2 regions of the Ferdinandcohnia sp. FSL W7-1320 genome follow, and region 2 is predicted to be linked to the other one. Evidence: riboswitches for the same ligand, from Rfam matches in the RefSeq annotation. Region 2 holds a riboswitch; the other holds the start of a gene.

Region 1 (8,225 bases), 1.4 Mb from region 2:
CAATCGCAATTCCTTTTTTATAAATAAATGCTGACTCAATTAATCTCGATCGCTTTTTAAAATGGTCCATATTTTCTTTAAGGAATTTCTGAACAAGAATGGTATCTGCTCCTTGTGCACGAAGATAGGATGCTGCATCAAATGTTCTTGAACCCGTGCGAAGCGTAAAACTCTTTGTATCAACAATGATCCCAGCTAGTAAAGCTGTCGCCTCAAGCATATTAATTTTTTTCTTCTTAGGTTGATATTCAAGAAGTTCCGTCACCAACTCGGCTGTCGATGATGCATATGGTTCCATATAAACGAGTAATGGTGATTGAATAAATTCCTCTCCACGGCGATGATGGTCAATAACAACCACTTTATCAATTTTTGATACCAGCTTTTCCTCAATTACAAGTGATGGTTTATGGGTATCTACTACAACAAGCAGTGTGTCGTTTGAAGCAATTTCAAGTGCCTGCTCTGGCGTAATAAAGTATGACCATAATTCCGTATTTTCCTTTACTTCTTCAAGTAAACGCCCAACACCTGAATCAATTTCATTCGGATTTAATACAATATATCCTTCTTTATGATTCATTTGTGCTACTTTCAATATCCCAATGGAGGCACCTACAGCATCCATATCAGGGTATTTATGGCCCATGATGATGACTTTATCGCTATCCGAGACAATTTCCTTTAGAGCATGTGAAATAACGCGTGCGCGGACTCTAGTGCGTTTTTCCATTGGATTTGTTTTGCCCCCATAGAATTTAACCTTACCGTTTGGAAGCTTAATCGCAACTTGGTCACCACCACGTCCCAGTGCAAGGTCCAAGCTGGATTGTGCTGAAACTCCTAGCTCAGGAAGGGTTGGGACTCCAATTCCGATTCCTATACTTAGAGTTAGTGCTACGCTATCCCTTGCTGTATTTTCCCTAACATCATCCAGAATCGTAAACTTTGTTTTTTCAAGATTGGATAATATTTCTTCATTTAACACCGCAATGAAACGCTCAGATGAGGTTCGCTTTAAAAACACACCATGTTCATTTGCCCATTCATTAAGGATTGACGTAACCTGACTATTTAAAGAACTCTTCCGTTGGTCATCCATTCCTTGAGTAACTTCATCATAGTTGTCTAAAAAGATGATCCCTAGCACTGTACGCTCAGCTTCATACAATTGCACAATTTCCATTTGTTCAGTGACATCGAAGAAATAAAGTAATCGTTCTTCCCTCTTAATGATTACCTTAAATTTCTGCTCATTTAATGTAATTGTCTCACTCTCGACCTCTTGCTGAATTAAAGGAACAATTAATTCCTCAACATCATATAGTGATCTCCCCACTAACGTATCTGCGTCAAGGCAATTTGATAAGTAAGCATTGGCCCATTCAACTTGAAACTCATCATTATATAGCAAAATCCCAATCGGCATTTCCATTAACGCTTCTTCGCCAACCTTCTTTAAGCGATAGGATAGGGTTGAGATATAATGCTCCATTTCTTTTTTTAGAAGTGAATTTGCTTTGTACAAATAGTACGTAATTAATCCAAGGAGCAGAAAACTTGCTAACCCAATCACCCACTGAAAATAAACGAGAATTGCACTAAAAATACTTGTGATAACAAGTAATGCATATAAGGGATAGCGAAACAACTTTCTTTTGTAAAAGTCTGGCATGTAATTTTCAGCTCCTAAAGCTTTGTTTTACTTCTTTTTACTAATTCGATTTCGCAGTTGGAATCCTAAGTCAATTATACCTAAGATTCGAATAATATAAAGGAGAATTGGTGTTAAGATCGTTAGAACGATCGGTACGACCTTTGGAATTCTTTTTTGATAACAGTAATAATAAATAAATGACAAGCCTTGAATGACCATTAGCAACTGCATAATAAAAAAGAAATTTAAAAAGGCAGTATATCCAAATGTACCCTTTTCCATCTCAACAAAGCTCAAAAGTAAAATCAATAAGTAATACCATAAGACACTCTTTGGAAAATTAATCTCACGAAATGGCGGGAAAGGATTTATTTTTACCCGAAGCCTTACCAGAATTGGTTTAATGGCCACAACTGTTATAAAAGCCAAAAACATCGCAAGAAAAACAAACATACTTGGAATCATGTATTGCATCATTTCTACTGACTCTTCTAGCTGTTTAATGGCTTCTGTATTCATTTCTCCCCCTGTTGCCCTCATTATACTCTCAGCCATGGCAAAAGATTCTTGTGTACTTTCTTTAAGCACTTCAGTAACATTCACTTGTAAAACAAGGTTAACCGTGACAAACATCAGCACAATGGAAAACAAGTAGGACAAACATGCGCCTAAGAAAAGTTCGATTCCACTTCTTCCTCTGTTGATCATTTCACCCAATAAAATCCCTGTAACACCAAACATTATCGTAAGAATAATCCCCATTACAGAACCTAATAGTCCTGAGAGGAAAAAAGCGATAAGTAAAAATAACAATGACTGCTTTACTTTATACTTCACTGTAAACAGAATAAATGGAATGGGCAAAAGGAATGAAAGTACCGTTCCAAGTAGCGGGAGATATAGACTGACAAGTAACAGTACACTGTATACTGCTAAAAGCATGGCACCTTCTGTTAATAATTTTGTATTTTTCACCTTTTCACCTCAACTTATTTGCAACACACCTTCTGAAGAAAAGTGCCTGGCGCTTGGACCCCTCAAGCCAATGGCGTATGGAACTTGACATCAAAAAAAGTGCCTGTTTTATAACCACTTTCTATTTTAAAGATTTACTAGGAAGTCTTCAACTTTTGTACTTCCATTGGATTTGTTGACTTCGGCTTTGACATAGAACACGGCAGTCTTTAGTTGAAGTTCCACTGTGACGAAACTTTTTGTTTTACTTTTCCCTAATTTCTATTATGATAGTAATTAATTAATAAACGTAACCACAAGGGGAGCAATTTGCTGAGAGTGAACGTTAAAAGTTCAGACCCTTCGAACCTGTTAGTTAATGCTAGCGTAGGAATGTGGAGATTTATGAGAACTTATCCTTTTATTAAAGTTGTTCTCCTTTGGGGTGCGTTTTGTTCATTACACACTTCAAGGGGGTTTTTTTATGAGAAATACTAGGTTACAGTCCATGATTGAAGCGGCGATTTTTGCCGTATTAGCGCTAGCTCTAGATATGTTTGTGCCATCAATAAAAATTGGTCCTTCCATCTCTATATCATTCGCAATGATCCCTATATTCATTGTCGCACTTAGATGGGGACTTAAAATTGGTTTCCTTTCCGGTTTTTTATGGGGACTTCTGCAAGTGATCTTTGATCCCTGGATTATCCATCCAGTTCAAGGAGCCATCGATTATTTCTTAGCTTTTTCTTTCATTGGGTTTGCTGGTTTATTTAGAAACGGCGTTCAAGAAAGCTTACGAACTGGTAACAAAGGTAAATCATTAGCTTTAATCATTAGTGCCATTTTCATTGGAAGCCTTGCTCGCTACTTTTGGCATTTCGTATCAGGTTTTGTATTCTTCGCTGAACAACTAAAAGGCTTTGAAGCAGTATGGTTTTCTCTTACAGCTAACGGTATCACTTTTTTAGGTGCATTCATCTTCTGTTCCATTATCATGACCTTATTGATTCTTTCTTCACCCCGTTTCTTCGTACTTAAACAGGAAGTACAGAAACGATTCTAATCGTTCTCTAAATAAACAACAAAAAAGCGATGACCGCATTAGGCGATCATCGCTTTTCTTTATTATTCACCAGATACATATGGTAATAATGCCATTTGACGAGCACGTTTAATAGCAACTGTTAATTTACGTTGGTATTTTGCGCTTGTACCTGTTACACGACGAGGTAAAATTTTACCACGTTCAGAAACGAATTTTTTAAGTAAATCTACTTCTTTATAATCGATGTGTGTAATTCCATTAGCTGTGAAGTAACACACTTTACGACGCTTTGCACGTCCACCTTTACGTCCGCCTGCCATTGATTTTCCCTCCTTTTAAGTGTTGATTATATGATTGACTTACAAGTTAGAATGGAAGATCATCATCTGAAATATCGATAGGTTGTCCATCATTTGCAAATGGATCTTGGTCTACTCTTGTAGGTCCTTGGTTTTGATTTGGGTTCTGATTCTGTCCAAATGGAGAATAGCCGCCTTGGCCTTGGCCTTGGTTACCTTGGTTACCTTGGTTACCGCCAAAACCACCTTGATTGCCACCATAGCTGCCTTGATTACCGCCATAGCCACCGCCAAAGTTACCTCCACCGCTACGCTGTTGGTCATTTGCATTTCTTGGTTCAAGGAATTGAACACTTTCTGCTACAACCTCAGTAACATATACGCGTTTGCCATCCTGGCCTTCATAATTTCTTGTTTGAAGACGACCATCAACGCCTGCTAAGCTGCCCTTCTTCAAGAAGTTTGCAACATTCTCAGCTGGTCGGCGCCATACAACGCAATTAATGAAGTCAGCTTCACGTTCACCTGACTGATTCGTAAATGCTCGATTCACTGCGAGCGTGAAGGTTGCTACCGCAACTCCACTTGGTGTATATCGTAATTCAGGGTCTTTTGTAAGTCTCCCTACAAGAACTACGCGATTCATCATCAGAACCATCTCCTAACAGGATATTCAAACAGAGCCTATACTCTAATAAATTCTTATGCTTCTTCTTTAACAACGATATGACGGATAATGTCTTCGTTGATCTTCGCTAAACGATCGAATTCGTTTACTGCTTCAGCGTTTGACATTACGTTAAGAATCATGTAGTAACCATCGCGGAAATCATTGATTTCATATGCTAAACGGCGCTTACCCCATTCTTTTACGTTTGTAATCTCCGCACCATTGTCAGTTAAAACGCCATTAAAACGCTCAACTAAAGCCTTTTTCGCTTCATCATCAATGTTTGGACGGATGATATACATAACTTCGTATTTTCTCATCACGTTACACCTCCTTTTGGACTAACGGCCCTTTTACCTAAAAAGGGCAAGGAGCAATTATTTCAATTACTCACAGAAAAATATTATAGCACATAAAAAAATCGTAGGCAAGAACTGTTTCAACAACGGATTATTAGCTCAATTGAAAAAATAAATAAAAAGGGCTTGAGTAAGTTAGCTTACTCTGCCCCTTTTATTTATTTTTGTCACCTTTCAGCCAAAGCTGAAAGGCGTGAGGAACTCAAAAAGTTTCTCACGATTGAGCTAATAATCACCTGTTACCTTAACAAAACAGCCACAAAACGACATATCATCGTCCTGTGGCTGAATTCCAGTCAAATAACTTATACATTAAATCGGAAATGAATGACATCCCCATCTTGTACAACATACTCTTTACCTTCAAGGCGAACCTTCCCTGCCTCACGAGCAGCATTCATAGAACCACCTGCAAGAAGATCTTCATACGATACCGTCTCAGCGCGGATAAATCCTCTCTCAAAATCAGAGTGAATGATACCAGCACATTGTGGAGCCTTCATTCCTTTTCTAAATGTCCACGCTCTTACCTCTTGTACACCTGCAGTAAAATACGTAGCTAGTCCTAATAAGTGATACGCAGCTCGAATCAATTGATCAAGACCAGATTCTTCTATTCCTAGCTCTTCAAGGAACATTTCCTTTTCTTCCCCTTCAAGCTCCACAATTTCTGACTCGATTTTTGCACAAACAACAATAACTTCCGCATTGTCCTTTTGAGCAAACTCACGTACTAATTGAACATATTCATTTGAAGAAGGATCTGCTACATCATCTTCGCCAACGTTCGCAACGTATAAAACTGGTTTACTTGTTAGTAAGTGCATTCCCTTTACATATTTCATTTGCTCTTCAGTAAATTCAACTGCACGAGCTGGCTGCTCATTTTCAAATGCTTCTTTTAACTGTACAAGAACCTCATGCTCAGCAACTGCATCCTTGTCCTTTTGCTTAGCAAGCTTTCCAACACGGTCAATTCGCTTATCTACTGACTCAAGGTCTGCTAAAATCAATTCTAAATTAATTGTTTCAATATCAGCAATTGGATCTACCTTACCTGCTACGTGAGTGATATTATCATCTGCAAAACAGCGTACCACATGACAAATCGCATCTACTTGGCGAATATGTGATAAAAACTTATTACCAAGACCTTCCCCTTTGCTGGCACCTTTTACAATCCCTGCAATATCAGTAAATTCAAAGGTTGTTGGTACAGTTTTTTTAGGTTGTACTAATTCAGTTAATTTATTTAAACGCTCATCTGGAACCTCAACAATCCCCACATTTGGGTCAATTGTACAGAACGGATAGTTCGCTGATTCCGCACCTGCTTGTGTAATTGCATTAAAAAGAGTTGATTTTCCAACGTTAGGAAGACCAACGATACCTGCTGTTAACGCCATTGATTTTTCCACTCCTCTTATCCGAAACATACTAGCCTTCAACAATTATAGGTTTTCCTTATAAAAAATACAAGCCGTTTCAGCTAGAAACGGCTTTTGTATAAATCCACCATTCTAAAGTTTTTCAATTCCAACAAGGCAATCATATAATGTACTGCCAAGCCCGTTATCAGAAACTTCATGTGATGTGAGATTATTGACACTACCACCAAAGATATGCCATTGTCCTTCATCAATACAAATAATCTTTGGAGATGACTCTTTTAATATTTGCACTTTCCCTGTAATTTCACCACGGTCATTAAATACCCTTACCTTATCATTCGATTCAAGATTTTTCTGTTCAGCAATATCCTTAGAAACCTCAACTTTTATTGTTTGTAATCCTTCAATCAAAGGATAATTTTGTGAATGGTTTGAACGTAAAGGATGAATCGTTAATAGTGAGTATGGGTATTTTTCACCTAACTCTTGATTAGAAAATGTCGATTCTCTTGGATATGATATTTTTATACGTCCATCATACCCTTTCATCTCTCCTAATGATGATGTGAATTCAAATTTTCCAGATGGAGTTGAAAAATGAAAATCATTCCAGGGTACAAGCTGTACAGGCAATGGTACGTGACTTTTTTCCTTGATTTCCTCAAAGGATATACCCTTCTCTTGTAAAGAACCTACTCCCATTTTTATAAATTCTTTTCTTGTATAATTAAAATCTTCACCAAACCCTAACCTTTTAGCTAATTCAGACCAAATCCAAACATCAGACTTTGCCTCTCCACGAGCTTCGACTAATTTAGGCCCATAATTAACAAAATGATGGTACATGGATGAATAATAAATATCCTCTTCCTCAAACACAGTAGCTGAAGGAAGTACATAATCGGCTAACCTCGCCGTATCAGTCATAAACTGCTCTAATACAACTAAAGTATCTACTGATTGGAAGGCTTCTAGTACCCTATTTGTATTTGGAACCTGAGTTAATGGGTTTCCACTTGATACCATAATCATTTTTATTGGTGGTTCTGAAGCAGTTAGAATCCTTTCCGCTTGCTCGCTCATAACGAAAGATCTCGAATGTTTCTTTCTTTCTGGTAGAGTTAAAGCCACACTATCAAAACTTTGGCCAACTTGCGTATTTCCAAAATTAGCTCCACCACCTGGGATGCCTACATTACCACTGACTGCTACTAATGCATCAATTAGACGAATGGTATTTCCACCATTTGCGTACCGCTGCATTCCTAACCCCATATAGGTTGCCGTTGGCCCATTACTATATATGTTAGCTAAACTTGTAATTGTTTCACGTGGAACATTTGTTACTTCCTCAATTTCGTTCATTGAAATTGATTCAATAGTAGCCAATAAATCACTGAATCCCAAAGTATACTTTTCAATAAACTCTTTATCCTGTAAGTCTAAACGAATTAATTCCTTCATAATACCAATCGCTAACAAACCATCCATACCTGGAGTAATTGAGATATAGGAATTAGCTATCTTTGCCGTTCCATTGTATATGGGATCAATAACAATTATGTTAGTGCCCTTCTTTTTTACCTCTTGTAAATAACCAAAGAGATGCATATTCGTGCGTGCCACATTTCTTCCCCAAATGATTACATTTTTACTATTGTATATATCATCAGGTGCATGACTTGCTGAATTTCCAAAATCCCAATTTTGTGCTTCAATACCTGATCCCCAGCAAATGCTACCGATTAGATCAGTGGCACCACCATAACAATTAAAAAAACGATCTGGTATTTTAGTTAAAAGGCCACCGTTTGCATAGTCATGACTGTGCAGAACAGCCGTAGAAC
Region 2 (8,225 bases):
TATAAATGCTTTCCTCGGAGATTGTTATAAGTCCCCACTTAAAAAGTACCGTCTCTCCTTTACCAAATAGAATCATAGATGATGAGGTTGAGAGAAAAATAAGCAAAAATGGCAAAGTAATAAGAATGATTCGTTTAAATGAATGTCCTGTGAATCCAAAGAATAAGATAAAAACGACCAATGAAATATGAATAAGAAGCTGAAGAGTATCAATGAATAATACTGCAATACATAAACTGATTAGTACGAATAGCTTTATACTTGGATTTATTCGATGTAGCCATGTATCTTTACTTAAAAGTTCCATGAGTAATTTCCTTTCCCTGTTTACACTCTCAAGAGGCTAAGATTTACTTTCACTTGATTCAACAATTGATCTTTTACTAATCTCCCATTCTCAATGGTCCAACTTCTTGTCGCAAAATACTCTTCAATTTTTTCATCGTGAGTAACCATAATGATTGTCTTGTTCTTTTGTCTATAATTTTCTAGTAAAGTAAGAAGGGCAAACGTATTTTTTGAGTCAAGTCCAAATGTGGGCTCATCTAGTAAAAGTATTTGCTGATCCCTTACAATAGAGGCTGCTACACTTAATCTTCGTTTTTGTCCCATAGATAACTGGTAAGGATGTTTGTTTTGATGTTCTATGAGGTGAAAGATTCGTAGAAGTTCCTCCACGGTCTCAGATATTTCTAGTTCACTTCGTTTATCAATCCTTAACGAATAAGCAATTTCCTCATAAACAGAGTTTGTTACAAATTGAAGCTCCGGGTTTTGAAATACAAATGTCATGGCGTGATCTAGCTTTTTTGAGGTTGTAACTACTTCTCCAAATAATGAATAGTGACCTTTTGTTTGAATGAATTGCATGAGGGAGTGAAGCAGGGTACTTTTCCCAGCACCATTTCTCCCCTTGACCACAATCCACTCTCCTTCCTGAACTTGAACATCGTTAATATATATTTTTTCCTTTTTCTGTCTATATCCCTTAAATTCCTCTAGTCGAATAGATGGGGGATTAAACTCTGCTGTATTAATAGATTGCATCCATTTAAAGTCTTGAACAAAGTGATCCCAGACTCCTGGATACCAAATACCTTGTTCGTTGATGACCGTTTTATAATTAGAAAAAATTTCAGTTTTAGATCCATCTGCAATAATCTCTCCAGCTTCGTTGAAAAGGATTATTCGATCAACAATTGGAAGGACGTGCTCCAGTTTATGCTCTACGATGACCACTGTTTTATCCACCATAACATTTCTTATCACTTCCCAAATTTCCTGTGTCCCAGCTGGATCAAGCATGGATGAAGGCTCATCTAAAAATAATACGTCTGGCTCTAATGCCAATACAGATGCTATGGCTAAACGTTGTTTCATTCCTCCTGACAAGGTTTGGATGTTTGTGTGGATATCTTCCAAATCTAATCCAACTTGCTCTAAAAGACTTTTTATCCGTTCATCCATTTGATCCCTAGGAATTTGTAAATTTTCTAAGACAAATGCAAGTTCCTCATCAACATAAGGCATGCAAAACTGTGAATCAGGATCCTGAAAAACATAGCCCCATGCTTTGGGGATCTGTAACTTATCTACCTTCATTGGTAATTCTATCGAGTTTGGGATAATCCCGCTTAACACTTGAAGAATTGTTGACTTTCCACAACCTGAAGGCCCGAGAATTAATATTTTCTCCCCTTTTTTAATATGGCAAGATAAGTCCTTAAAAAGCAAGGACTTATCTCCAGGAAATGTTAAACGTAGGTATTCTACAAAGGCAATTGATTCCATATTCGATCCCCTTTTATTTTTGATCTAGTGCATCAAAATCACTGCTGGATAGTGGGCGTACAAGTTTTGTTACCCCTGTCATTTCCAAGGCACTAACTAGGTAATAAGCAAAAACACCAGCAAACAAGATGGAACCTACGAATCTAGCAACTAGGAACAAAATGAGATTCCAGGTAGCTAAGTCACCTATTTCTCCATACGCAAAATCCATTATTACTGACCCTAGACAAGAAGCTATTGCTGCCAAGACGACCACAGCAAGATTATATTTTCTATATCGAAAGAGCATAAACACTGCTTCAGCAAACAGCCCCTGTACAACACCGTACAGCAGAACGGTTAGGCCCCATGGAGACCCTAAAATAAATTCACCTGAGGCAGCTGCAATTTCTGCCAGTAATGCAACACCAGGTTTACGAATCACAAGATACGCAACAGTCGCTGCAATAAACCACATTCCATAGATTAACTGATCGGCGTGCAGCCCAATCGGCTTTACAACATAATATAAAGAACCCCAAACAATATAAACAATTCCAAATGCAATGGCGATTACGATCGTAACCAAAATATCAGTTAGTTTTAATCCTTTGCTCATTAATACCTCTCCTCTTCTCCTTCGTTCAGACAGATAGTTTTGATTGAACTGGCCAGTTCTCTAATTTGTACGCCATTTCCCAAAAGGAGTATTCATATTGACTACTAATCATAAAATGTTCCTTCATGCGGTCACGATCCTCTTGCGTCGCTTTTTCTGCCAATTCATTTACTCTATCGATCTGTTCTTCAACTAGTTCTTTAAACCAATCCCCACCATACGCCGCAATCCACTCCTGATAAATCGGCTCTTCTGGTTTGCAACCTTTAAGTCTTTCACCAATTTCATAATATAGCCAATAACATGGTAATAAAGCAGCAATTACATCACCCAAATGACCTGAATATGCGGCTCTATACAAGTGTGATGTATATGCATATGCTGTCGGTGCGGGTTTAAAGTTTTTTCTTTCTTCCTCCGTAATCCCAAGTCTTCCGGAAAAGCTTTTATGCAGCGCTAGTTCGGCCTCGTAAGTTCCTTGAGCGTGAATAGCAAGCCTGTTTGTTGTATGTAAGTCCTCCGCCTTTGCTGCGCCTAAAGATTGCACTTTTGCAAAATGAGTTAAGTAATAGGCATCCTGCATGACATAGTAACGGAAACATTTAATTGGTAATGTACCGTCTCCAATCCCTGTGACAAATGGATGGTCAAAGCTTGCCTCCCAAATATCGTTTGCCTCTTTACGTATTTCTTCTGAAAATAACATGTTCAATTCTCCTCCCTTTACTGTTATTTGCAAAATAAAAAACCACCTTCTTTACCAACGTAAAGAAAGTGGTTTGGATTTAGACAAATAAAAATAAAGAGACCCGTCTACCCACTTCCCTACGCTGGTATCAACCAGATCAGGTTCTAAGGGTCTCAAGGTTATGATAAAACAATCCTCAATCTCAGCCTTCCGGTAAACGATTCAAAGGTATAACACCATTAATACATTTACCTTATTTAAAGGCACCCCTAGTGGAATAATATTATTTATGCAATTTTTCTTATTTCCAATCATAACATGTTGGAAATAATTATCAAGGCTTTTTTAAGTTTTACTAGTTACTCTACATAAACTGCTGTTCCATATGCAATAATTTCAGATGCATTTTGCATAACAGCTGAGGTTTGTAATCGCATCCCGATTACTGCATTTGCTCCTTTTGCTTTTGCATCTTCCACCATTCGACCAATTGCTTTTTGGCGGGCTTCTTCTAGCATTTCAGTATAATCGGAGATCTCTCCTCCAACAATTGTTTTTAATCCAGCCATTATATCTTTACCAATATGCTTTGACTGAACTGTACCTCCTCTTGCAAATCCTTTAAGTTCTTTTACTTCTTTTCCAGGTACAAAATCAGTAGTCACGATAATCATTTTCGTCATCCTCCTCTTTCTCACGTTTTCGTTCCCATACTAATAGGGCAAATAATAGAATAATGGCAACCATGTAAAAGGCATAGAATGTTAGTGCCTTTGAAATATCAATAAACAAAAATACAATTCCTACGATTTGTCCAACAATGGCTATCATTAATACAATATATTTTGCAATATTCCTCATCATTCCCTACCTGCTTTACGTCGATAAATTTTTCTTGCAATAATAAGATAACAAAGAAGGGGCAACGGTGATTGAATTAATCCCCATATTCCCCAAAACCAATAATTATGCCCCCGCTTTCGAGCATCTAAAAACAACCAAAAGCTTTGAATAAGAAGGGCAATCACTGCCACCATAATAAGTAGAGTATCATTCGTATTCATGTACAATCACCTTTTTTCGATAACGAAAGAAGCTATATACTGGAAAGCTAATTGTTGCAATACCTTGAATCACAATAAATGCAAGAGGAAGACGGAAAAATGACGTTATTAAAGCCGTCATGATGAATAATGCAATCAAAATAAATGCGGTCAGTTCTCGTCTAAACTTCTTCTTTTGTTTTTGTTGTGCAGTTGCTACCATTTGTTCAAATACTTGTAGGTCCGGAGTGAAAACCGAGTAATGATGATCTATTTTAGTGAGTGCTTCATTTATATCTTGAATCGTTTCTGGATCCTCTTCAAGTCGTTGTTCGTTTTTTAATAGAGTTAGCTTGTTTTTCTTCATTAGGTCTCAACTCCTTTCTCACTGTATGAATTCCATTATGTATTCTTGATTTAACAGTACCGATGGCGATATGAAGCATATCAGCGATTTCTTCATATGAATATCCATAATAATGTTTGAGAACAATTGGAATCCGAATTTCATCTGAAAGCCTTCCCAGTGCATCAAGAACATCATTCCAATCCTCAGAATGGTTCTCGAATTGCCACTTCATTTTTCGTAATGCTTGCTCCTGTTGATAATTTTGTTCGCGTTTCTTTTTGCGGATAGTGTCTATGTATAAGTTCGTAGCAATTGTTATGAGCCATGAGGAGAATTTTGCTTTACCGTTATACATATTAATTTTTTCCATGCTTTTCATCATTGCCTCTTGTGCGATGTCTTCAGCAATATCAGGTTTCATTGTAACTTTTATTAAATACTTAACTAAAAAAGGATAATGTTCTTTAAAAAGCATTGCAAACGCGAGTGAGTCACCACGCTTTGCACTGCGAATTAGTTCCTTTTCATCCATGCATTGAATTCTCCCCCGAGAAAATTTGTTATTTTTTATTTTTCGCTAATAATACGTATGAAGTCATTAAAAAGTTCACTCTCAGTTAAAAAAAATTTATTATATACGTTTTCAACAGTTTAACCCATCCTATAGAAAATTACATTCCCCATTTTGACTCAAAATGGAGTTATCCTCGGATCTTGCCCAAATCATGCGAAATTAGGATTCTTGCTTGGAGATTTCCATTGGCCCTTGCCTGTATCACACCTTTATTCAGACTCATGACTGGGGATTTCCTCCGGCCTTGTCTGAATCACACCATTATTCAGACTCATCCTTGGAGATTTCCTCGGGCCATGTCTGAAATCACACCATTATTCGGACTCATACTTAGTGGTTTCCTCTGGCCTTGTCTGAATCACACCCGCATTCGGACTCATGCCTAGAGATTTCCTATAGCCTTGTCCGAATCACACCCTTATTCAGACTCATACTTAGTTGTTTCCTCCGGCCTTGTCTGAATCACACCATTATTCAGACTCATACTTGGAGATTTCCTCGGGCCATGTCTGAAATCACACCATTATTCGGACTCATCCTTAGTAGTTTCCTCTGGCCTTGTCTGAATCACACCCGCATTCGGACTCATGCTTGGAAATTTCCTTTTGCCTTGTCCGAATCACACCATTTTTCGGACTCATGCCTAGAGATTTCCTATAGACTTGTCCGAATCACACCCTTATTCAGACTCATACTAGGGGATTTTCTCTTGCCTTGTCTGAATCACACCCTTATTCAGACTCATACTAGGGGATTTTCTCTGACCTTGTCTGAATCACACCCGCATTCGGACTCATGCCTAGAGATTTCCTATAGACTTGTCCGAATCACACCCTTATTCAGACTCATACTAGGGGATTTTCTCTGACCTTGTCTGAATCACACCCGCATTCGGACTAATGACCGGAAATTTCATCGGGTGTTGTCTGAATCACACCATTTTTCAGACTCATACTTGGAGATTTCCTCTGGCCTTGTCCGAATCACACCCTTATTCAGACTCATACTAGGGGATTTTCTCTGGCCTTGTCCGAATCACACCCTTATTCGGACTCATGCCTAGAGATTTCCTATAGCCTTGTCCGAATCACACCCTTATTCAGACTCATGCATGAAGGTTTCCTCTGGCCTTGTCTGAATCACACCCGCATTCAGACACATGCATGAAGATTTCCTCTGGCCTTGTCCGAATCACACCCTTATTCAGACTCATACTAGGGGATTTCCTCTGACCTTGTCTGAATCACACCCGCATTCGGACTCATGACCGGAAATTTCCTCGGGTGTTGTCTGAATCACATCATTTTTCAGACTCATACTTGGAGATTTCCCCTGGCCTTGTCTGAATCACACTATTTTTCGGACTCATGCCTAGAGATTTCCTATAGCCTTGTCCGAATCACACTTTCTTTCCGACTCTTGCTCGCTTTCTTCTAATATCCTAGACGCAATAACACTTTACAAATTCAACGCAAAAAAGAAAAGCAGCTTTTGAGTAAGCTGCTTTTCGATTCATATTATTCTTTATCTGTTGGCTCCGCTTTTCTAGTTTGGACTAATTCATCCGTTAACTGGTCGATGCTGTTTTTCACATTACCTTTACCAGATAGGTTTTCAATTATTTCTTTTACATCAATACCTGAGGATGCTTTTAACGACTCTTGAAGAGTTGACATCAAATTAGTAGCATAACCAGTTACCTTATTGGCTCCACTATTTTCCCCATTACTACCAGTATCCACAACTGTAATTTTGTCGATATTTGATAATGGTGCTGCCACTTCTTTCGCATATTGAGGAAGCATTTTAATAACCATATCGAGGATAGCCGCTTTCCCATATTGCTCGAATGCTTCTGCAATTTTTTGTTTTGCTTCTGCTTCTGCAAGACCTTTCAAACGGATAATATCTGCTTCAGATTCCCCTTGTGCACGTTGTGCTTCCGCTTTTGCAAGACCATCAATACGGATTTTCTCTGCTTCCGCCTTTGCCATTGCTTCAATTCGATATTTATTTGCATCTGCTTCAGCTAACTGTTTCGCTTTTTCAGCTTCTGCCGCTTGAACAACTGAGTAACGGTCAGCATCTGCTTTCTTCTTAACCTCTGAATCGTACTGCTTCTCACGACGTAGGATCTCTTTTTCTTCGAGTTCAATTTGCTTCTGTCTTTCAATGATTTGGATTTGCATTTGCTGTTCAGTTACCTCTTGTTTCGCTCTCGCTTCCTCTAAGTGGTATGCTTGGTCAGCACGTGCTTTCGCGATATCCTGCTCTCTACGGAATTCAGCAATTTTCAATTGATTGATTTTTTCTGCTTCCGCAACCTCAGTAGCTCGCTCTAACTCAGACTTCTGCGCTTCTTTCTCGGCTTCTGCACGTTTAATACGTGTTTCTTTTTCAGCTTCAGCTGTTGCAATATCTGCGTCACGCTTTACTTGAGCAATTCTTGGCTTACCAAGTGAATCTAAGTAACCATTCTTATCACGAACATCCTTAATTGTAAACGACACAATGATAAGACCCATTTTCGCTAAATCCTGTGATGCGACACGTTGTACTTCTTGTGAAAACTTATCACGATTTTTATAGATTTCTTCGACGGTCATTGAACCGAGGATTGAACGAAGATGACCTTCTAATACTTCTCTTGCTTCATTTTCTCGATCTTCTTTTCGCTTACCTAAAAATTGTTCTGCTGCTGTTGCAATTTCAGATATGGAACCACCGATTTTAATAATTGCTGTTCCATCCGCCATTACCGGCACACCTTGCTCTGTGTAAACTTCGGGTGTTTGAACATCTAGTTTACTAGATAAGAGACTTAAAGGTTCAGCCTGTTGGAAGACAGGAAGTACAAATGTACCGCCACCGCGGACAATTTTGATTCGATTTCCTGATTCGTCTACATGAACATTTTTGCCACCTAAATAACTACCCGTTACAATAAGAGCTTCATCGGGACCAGCCGTTCTGTACTTTGTAACAAATACCCCAATAAGTGCAAGAAGTAAAAATGCGACTACCCCAATTACAATCCAAATTCCTGTTGTCATTGTTGATTTCCCCCTTTAATCATCATATTTTGGTAAGGCAGGACGTAGGCAACGCCTTCCTTTACATCTATAATAAGAACCTTTTCATCATATGGAATTGGTTCATTATTAAAGCTCTTAGCAGATTTA

Evidence for each region. Region 2 has a riboswitch for thiamine pyrophosphate ahead of tenA (thiaminase II). Riboswitches for the same ligand answer to the same signal wherever they lie in the genome.
Region 1: another riboswitch for thiamine pyrophosphate. It lies ahead of thiT (energy-coupled thiamine transporter ThiT); the one in region 2 lies ahead of tenA (thiaminase II).

The regions. Positions count from the first base shown of each region.
Region 1 covers NZ_JBBPAM010000001.1:5,404,108-5,412,332, forward strand. Annotated here, with positions in the region: gene NST91_RS25755 (DHH family phosphoesterase) at 1-1,675, opposite strand, end outside; gene NST91_RS25760 (YybS family protein) at 1,703-2,632, opposite strand; TPP riboswitch at 2,921-3,022, shown strand; gene thiT (energy-coupled thiamine transporter ThiT) at 3,096-3,677, shown strand; gene rpsR (30S ribosomal protein S18) at 3,740-3,979, opposite strand; gene ssb (single-stranded DNA-binding protein) at 4,026-4,607, opposite strand; gene rpsF (30S ribosomal protein S6) at 4,661-4,948, opposite strand; gene ychF (redox-regulated ATPase YchF) at 5,293-6,393, opposite strand; gene NST91_RS25790 (molybdopterin-dependent oxidoreductase) at 6,508-8,225, opposite strand, start outside.
Region 2 covers NZ_JBBPAM010000001.1:4,050,031-4,058,255, forward strand. Annotated here, with positions in the region: gene NST91_RS19870 (energy-coupling factor transporter transmembrane component T family protein) at 1-307, opposite strand, end outside; gene NST91_RS19875 (ABC transporter ATP-binding protein) at 328-1,791, opposite strand; gene NST91_RS19880 (ECF transporter S component) at 1,805-2,389, opposite strand; gene tenA (thiaminase II) at 2,415-3,095, opposite strand; TPP riboswitch at 3,195-3,358, opposite strand; gene NST91_RS19890 (heavy metal-binding domain-containing protein) at 3,437-3,751, opposite strand; gene NST91_RS19895 (hypothetical protein) at 3,732-3,941, opposite strand; gene NST91_RS19900 (sigmaY antisigma factor component) at 3,938-4,141, opposite strand; gene NST91_RS19905 (YxlC family protein) at 4,128-4,487, opposite strand; gene sigY (RNA polymerase sigma factor SigY) at 4,441-5,001, opposite strand; gene floT (flotillin lipid rafts scaffold protein FloT) at 6,561-8,096, opposite strand; gene NST91_RS19920 (NfeD family membrane protein) at 8,093-8,225, opposite strand, start outside.